3 regions of the Viridibacillus sp. d25.2 genome follow, and region 2 is predicted to be linked to each of the others. Evidence: riboswitches for the same ligand, from Rfam matches in the RefSeq annotation. Region 2 holds a riboswitch; each other region holds the start of a gene.
The links. A riboswitch is a leader RNA that binds a small molecule or an ion and turns the genes downstream of it on or off. The one in region 2 is predicted to bind cobalamin.

Region 1: it holds a riboswitch for cobalamin, as region 2 does, so the genes downstream of both, ACZLO7_RS14620 (Ig-like domain-containing protein) here and ACZLO7_RS12910 ((2Fe-2S) ferredoxin domain-containing protein) in region 2, are expected to answer to the same signal.
Region 3: it holds a riboswitch for cobalamin, as region 2 does, so the genes downstream of both, ACZLO7_RS20165 (ABC transporter substrate-binding protein) here and ACZLO7_RS12910 ((2Fe-2S) ferredoxin domain-containing protein) in region 2, are expected to answer to the same signal.

What each region holds. Positions count from the first base shown of each region.
Region 1 is NZ_CM196652.1:2,968,395-2,970,668, forward strand. It holds gene ACZLO7_RS14620 (Ig-like domain-containing protein) at 1-1,007, opposite strand, end outside; cobalamin riboswitch at 1,237-1,415, opposite strand; gene ACZLO7_RS14625 (DUF4083 family protein) at 1,666-1,845, shown strand.
Region 2 is NZ_CM196652.1:2,586,172-2,588,445, forward strand. It holds gene cobJ (precorrin-3B C(17)-methyltransferase) at 1-839, opposite strand, end outside; gene ACZLO7_RS12910 ((2Fe-2S) ferredoxin domain-containing protein) at 868-1,233, opposite strand; cobalamin riboswitch at 1,434-1,630, opposite strand; cobalamin riboswitch at 1,857-2,040, shown strand; gene ACZLO7_RS12915 (energy-coupling factor ABC transporter permease) at 2,242-2,274, shown strand, end outside.
Region 3 is NZ_CM196652.1:4,115,555-4,117,828, forward strand. It holds gene ACZLO7_RS20160 (FecCD family ABC transporter permease) at 1-329, opposite strand, end outside; gene ACZLO7_RS20165 (ABC transporter substrate-binding protein) at 326-1,273, opposite strand; cobalamin riboswitch at 1,403-1,591, opposite strand; gene argS (arginine--tRNA ligase) at 1,915-2,274, opposite strand, start outside.

The sequences.
Region 1 (2,274 bases), 380 kb from region 2:
GCAAATGTTGATTTGCCATTTAGAGCATCGGCTAGAGCGATGATAACCTGTTCAGTCGCCATCAAATTCGATTTTGTATCATTTGCCATCCACTTAAATGAACCATCTGATAGTTGATACTGATCAATCATTTGCTCTAGAATATTAACTTTTTTACCGTCTTTTTCATAGCTCCATTTATCAGTTGTTAAATCTTCACCAGCTGTAGCAAGTCCCATAATAATACTAGCCATTGAGTTCGCATTATTAACAAAACCTTCTTTTTGATATTTTGCATGGAGACCATTTACCGCTTTAGTAATTGCTTCTTCAACTGTTAAATTCTTATCTTCTATATCATTAATAAGCGTTAAAGCAGTTATATTCCACCCTGTTACATCAAGATCATCGGATGAACCGAATCCAGAAAATAAACCTGAAGCATTTTGTTTCTTTAAAATAACTGATAGATGTTTCTCTTTGTCATAAGTTCCTTTTGCTAATCCTAGTGCAATAGATGCCCAAGATTCACCATAGGCTGTAAAGAAGCTACCATCTACTTTTTGTTTGTTTTGTAAATCCTCAACAATATTACGTTGCCCTAGGTTTGTTGGATCCAACCCTAGAATATAGGCACCGATAATTGTACCTGCATCTTCATTAGATGTACTTGAAGCAGTTGCTTTTGTTTTCATCCAATATGATTTATCACTTGTAACTTCTGAGCCCTCTGCCCATTTGTAATTTTTAATATCCATTCCTAATGCATACATAGCAGATAATGACCAGTAGCCACTATGTGAGCCAATTACTCTAGAACTAATAGTTTGTTTGTTAGTGATATAATATTGCTTTGCTTTCTCTAGTGAGTTTACTAGTTTTTCTTTGATTGCTTGTGACGATGTTGTTTGAGTTACATTTACTTCATTGTTTACTACCGTATTATTTTCAGCTTGAGCTGCAAACGGTGTTAGTAATGATAATAGCATTACAAAAGCTAGCATCCTACTTAATGAACGTTTTAACATTTGAATCCCTCCAATTTTATTAGGTTTTGTAGCATTCGGAAATCGGCTTTTTTATGCTAATAAACTAAATAACTTTCACTTATGTTTAATTCATGTAATTTATAAGTTCTTAACAAAAAAAAAAGCTATTTCTCCATAGAGAAATAGCATAAATACAAAGAAATATAAAACAATAGAATTGTCCAATATAGATTGTTTTGCCGTAATCTCACTTTATTCCGAAGAGTAGATATACACTTTGAATTAGATAGGTCTCCTGGCTTTTGCATCAGTTTACTTTAAGGCCCTTCCCGTTTAAAACAGTGGTATTCCCTTATTTCATCAGCATTTACAGTTGCGGATACAGCTTCGGTACTTCACCGAATTCCCTTTTATGTATGTAATTACATCTAATTCTGGCATAAAATATTCACTTAATACAAACTTATCATAATATTTAAAATTAATCTATCTAATTTTGATTAATATTTGACATTTATTTCACCATACATCAAATATCTACATTTTAAAATATTAAAATGCATTTTTCTGTGTCAAAAAATAGTATATATATGTGATTCTATCACTCAACAAATAACAGTATATTCAAATACATGCTATTATTAGTGAATATATCTATTTTTTAAAAATACAAATTTATAAATAAAGGAGAGATTAGATGGACAGTTCAGTACTTTTATTTATTTGCTTAGCTTTAATATTATTAGGTACGATTTCTTTCATGCTGTTTGTGAGAAGGATCATTATTAATACAACTCCAACCCCAAAGAATGAATACACAGAACTAAATGAAAAATTGGATAAGATTATTATGTTATTGGAGAAGCAATCTAAGTAATTGTTATTCATTATCAAAAAACGAGCTGCTGTCCTTATATCAAACTTAGCTCGTTTTATTTTGATTTTAAGATAAATTTAATTCTACTTCGATAATAACAGGCGACCATTTTGCCATAAGACCTCTACAGGAATTTCAAAAAATGCAGAAAGCTTTTCACTTACGCCTAATTTCCGGTAAACTTAATAACAAAAAACCGACTAATTTTTACATAAAGTTTGTTAACATTTTTTTATTATTAGTTTACTGAAAGGTGTGAGTACAATTTTTAATTCAATAAAAACGAATCTATTATTTTCTATTTTTCTATCAATAATGTTTGGAATCTTAATTTTTATAATTTTTAAAAATTATAAAGGTGAATTAGATTGGGGCAATACAATTTTGGTTATTGGTGGATTTTTCGCATTTTTCAACACCGGAATAGTA
Region 2 (2,274 bases):
TCTTGGTCCATTGCCCAAGGCTCAGCTTCTTCTTTCAATCGTTGATGTGGTTTTAATGGTTGTTTTTCAGCATTCAATGTGTACTTCCTTTGATAACCACGGGGTGTAATCATTTTATTGTCATACAAAAATGTTGATGAATTACCGATGACAACTGTCGTTAACATACCAATATCATGATTCAACATATCTTTTAAATTCGTAATGATGATGTTTTGGCGATCACGATAGGCGCTTTTAACTAACCCTACAGGTGTCTCTGGTGAACGATATTGTAGTAAAATACGCTGAGTTTCAACAATTTGGCGTGTACGGCGACCACTACGTGGATTATAAAGAGCAATTACAAAATCCGCCATTGCCGCAGCTTCCACTCGTTTTGCAATTAAGTCCCAAGGTGTTAAGTGGTCACTTAAACTGATCGTACATGAATCATGCATAACTGGTGCGCCTAGTAAAGAGGCACATGAATTTATTGCAGAAATACCAGGAATAACTTCAATTTCAACACCTGTTGCCTCTGTCCATCCTTTTTCTATTAGCACTTCATAAACTAGACCAGCCATTCCATAAACACCAGAGTCTCCACTTGAAATGACTGCAACTTTTTTGCCATTTTCAGCTTGTCTTACAGCTTCTTGCGCTCGTGATACTTCTTCAGTCATACCCGTACTGATGACAGCGGTATTACTATCAATTAAATCTTGAATGAGTTCTACGTACGTTTTATAACCGATAATGAAATCACTTTCTTGCAGTGCTTCAACTGCCCTTGTTGTAATATGTTTAAAATCCCCTGGACCAAAACCAACTACATAAAGTTTGCCAAGTTGTGACATTGAAACATCTCCCTTTCATAACATCTATCTATTTACTTTTCGAAATCCCTTTAATCGCTCCTGATGTCGGGTTTTTCGTCATATTGCCATTAATCGTTTGATAGACGACATGTGGTGCAACTTGCTGGTCGATACAGTCACGTACAATTTGACGACCAATTTCAGGAGATTCTGCTTTATACCAAGTACCTTGTGGATATGCAATAACGACACAAGCATCTTTACAACGACCATTACAGCGAGTTCGAGTTGTATGTATTTGTTCATCAATTCCAAGTCTAGCGATCTCTTCTCTTACTGCCAGTGTAACTTCTTCACCGCCCTTTTTTAAACAGCTACTACCGTTACAAATAAGCAAATGGCTTTTCATACTTTCTAAATTCCAAGTTGTCATAGTGATCCTCCCAAATGATGTTCATCTTTTTTTATGAAAAAACTATGGAAATAGGGTAAATTGGCAGCTAGTTAACTATTTTGACAAATAAAAAAACCTTAATTCAAGGAATCAAGGTTTAAAAACTAGATTATTCAGACAACACAAAATAATAAATAAGCGTCATCTGCTGTAGCCTTCACCTTTCCCTCCGAAAAGTATCGTTCATAATTATAAAAGCAGGTTTCCTGGCTTACGCGTCACTTTACTTTGATCTCTTCCCAGTATTTAACCAGTGAGTATTATCATTTCATCAGCGTTACAGTAGCGGGGGCTGCATCGGATTCTAACCGATTTCCCTATTATCCAACATACTCTATGTTCTATACATGTTGGCACTTTTAAATTTGCTATTCAATTGTATTATTCAGTAAATTCTAAATCTGTATTTATCATATACTAAATTTTGTTAGATTCAAATAGATTTTTAAAAATTAATATCTTGACATAATATTAAATAATCATTTCCAACAAAATATTGTTGTTAAAAACAGCTTCTGCTTTGTTTCTACCTCATTTTAGTTTTTCAAAAAAAAATCTAGTAGAAAGAAAATTCTCATGATACACTATATTCTGAAATCTAATAATTCAATAAACTTCATGGTGTTAAATTAGCGTTTAACTTAAAAGGGAAGTCGGTATTAATCCGGCGCGGTCCCGCCACTGTGTTGAGGAGTTTTGCTACGTTATGTCACTGTCTAATGATGGGAAGGTAGTAGTAAAATGATGATTCTAAGCCAGGAGACCTGCCATGAAGTGAGGAAATGTTTCAACCTACGAGGATGGGTGTGAAAGTGAGTAAGTCTTATTTACTGATGACTATTCCTTCACGCACTTCTTTCTATGAAAGAGGTGCTTTTTTAATGACAAAATGCCTGTATGCCCTATCCAGAGAGGTATTTCATAGGAGGTGTTATTTTTTAACTAATAAGTCGCCTGTTAAAATACATACACAAAAGGGAGATTAATATGAATAAGCTAAAATCAATCTTTAATTTGAAA
Region 3 (2,274 bases), 1.5 Mb from region 2:
AAAATAGGGGTCGAAATGCCGAAAAAGAGCGTCACCACAGCACCTACTGAGGCACCGGATGACACTCCTAACGTATACGGATCGGCGAGAGGATTCTTCAGCAATCCTTGGAAAGCAGCACCCGCAATTGCCAGTGAGGCTCCTACTAAACCTGCAAGCACAACACGCGGCATGCGTATTTTCCATAATATATTCGTCGCTGTTGGATCCGCTGCCGTATTCCATAACGTACTAATTGGTACTTTAACAGAACCAATTGATACACCTAGCCAAATGCTAACAATTAAAATCACAAAGGCTATGGTGTATCCTATAATGGTTTTCTTCACTCAAAAGCCTCTGGATATACTGCTTTTGCAATGCCCTCTAAGCCTTCAGCAAGACGAGGACCAGTTCGGCTTGTTAAGTTCACATCAACTTGAACAACTGCATCATTTTTTACAGCTGTAATACTATCGAAGCCTTGACGTTTTTTCACCTTTTCAACAATACCTTTTACATAGTTATAATTCACAATAATTGTATCTGGATTACGTTTTACAATTTCTTCAGGACTAATTTTTGGCCAACCTGTTAGATCTGCTGTAACGTTTTTAATATTAGCTAAGTCAAACATTTCTTGCATAAATGTATCTTTACCAACAGTGTAAATATCAGGTTCATCTTGTATTTCGACAAATGCTGTTTTTTGTTTTACGTCTTTTACTTTTGCTTGTACTTCTTTTACTTTTGCTTTCATATCATCAGTAATCTTCTTAGCCTCATCCGCTTTACCAGTAATGTGGCCTATTTGTTCAATTGTTTTATACGTTTCTTCAAAATTCACAGCGTTTTTTACAACAAAAACTTTCAATCCAGCATCACGTAATTGTTGGAGATCTGCTTCTGAAAGTGTTTCGTGTGCGAAAACAACGTCTGGATTTAAGCTAATAATTTTCTCAGCATCAAATTTCACACCGCCAATTTTTTCTTTTTTCGTTGCAGCTTCTGGGTAATCATCATTATCAGATACAGCTGTAATTTCCTTATCTAAACCTAATGCGAAAAGAATTTCTGTATTACTTGGTACCAAAGTAATAATGCTCTTTGGTGCTTCTGTAAATTTCACATCATTACCAAGTGCATCTGTCTCTGTTAATGGGTACCCTGCTACCTGTTGCTCTGTCGCTGACTCACTATTTTCCTTTTTCTTCGTATCTTCCGTTTGGCCACAGCCTACTAATACGCCTAGTGCTAAAAAGAACACTAAACAAAATTGCCATATTTTCTTCATTTGCATTTCCTCCTTGTTCATAAAAAAAATCTCTCGTTTTACGACGAGAGATACGATGACAGTGAATATATACATAGCAGTACTCATACTGCACTTTTACTGACACCATTTCTATCCGCGTAGTTCTAATTGGTAGTCTCCATGTTGGTAGGTCTCCTGGCTCGTGATTACAGCTTACCGCGCCTTCCCAAAGCCTATGCTTCAGTGGCAAATTACGACTTGCTCACACTTACAGTGGCGGGACCGCGTCGGATTTCCACCGACTTCCCTTTTCTCTTCACATAATCTAAGTAAAGAACCAACATGTATCACAATATACAATTTTTTTTATTACATCGTGTTCAATTATACAGAAAATTAAATACTTGTCCAAGTTGTTTCAAATAGGATTGGTGGAATTAGGAGAACTCCCTACTTGAAGTTGACTATTATTTTTGTTTTTTATTATTTATTTTAAAAGTAAAAGTGAATTGAATGATTTCAGCTATTTTATCCTTAATTTGAGCAATTTCATTTTTGCCTTAATCCTTTATTTAAATAAAAAGACTATTCCTCACAGAAATAGTAAGGAATAGTCTAATTTGAAAGCGTCAATTAACCCCCTACAGCATTTGCTGCATAAGAAGATAAATGGGCTTCAATTACATTTTTTCAGGTGCCGATACGCCAATTAGTTTTAGTGCATTTGCGATTGTTGTACGTACTGCTGTGATTAGAGCTAAACGAGCTTCTGAGCGCTCTTTGTTGTCAGCATCTAATACTTTTTCAGCATTGTAGAAGCTGTGGAAAGTTGCAGCTAGTTCTTGAATGTAGTTAGTAATACGGTGTGGTGTACGATTCTTTGCAGCATCCGCAACAACTTGTGGGAAGTCCCCTACTTTTTTCAAGACATCAATTTCTTTTTCTGCATTTAGAAGATTTAAATGTTCCTCAGAAGCAGCTAAGCCCTGTTCTTTCGCTTGGCGTAAAATTGAAGAAATACGAGCATGTGCATATTGTGC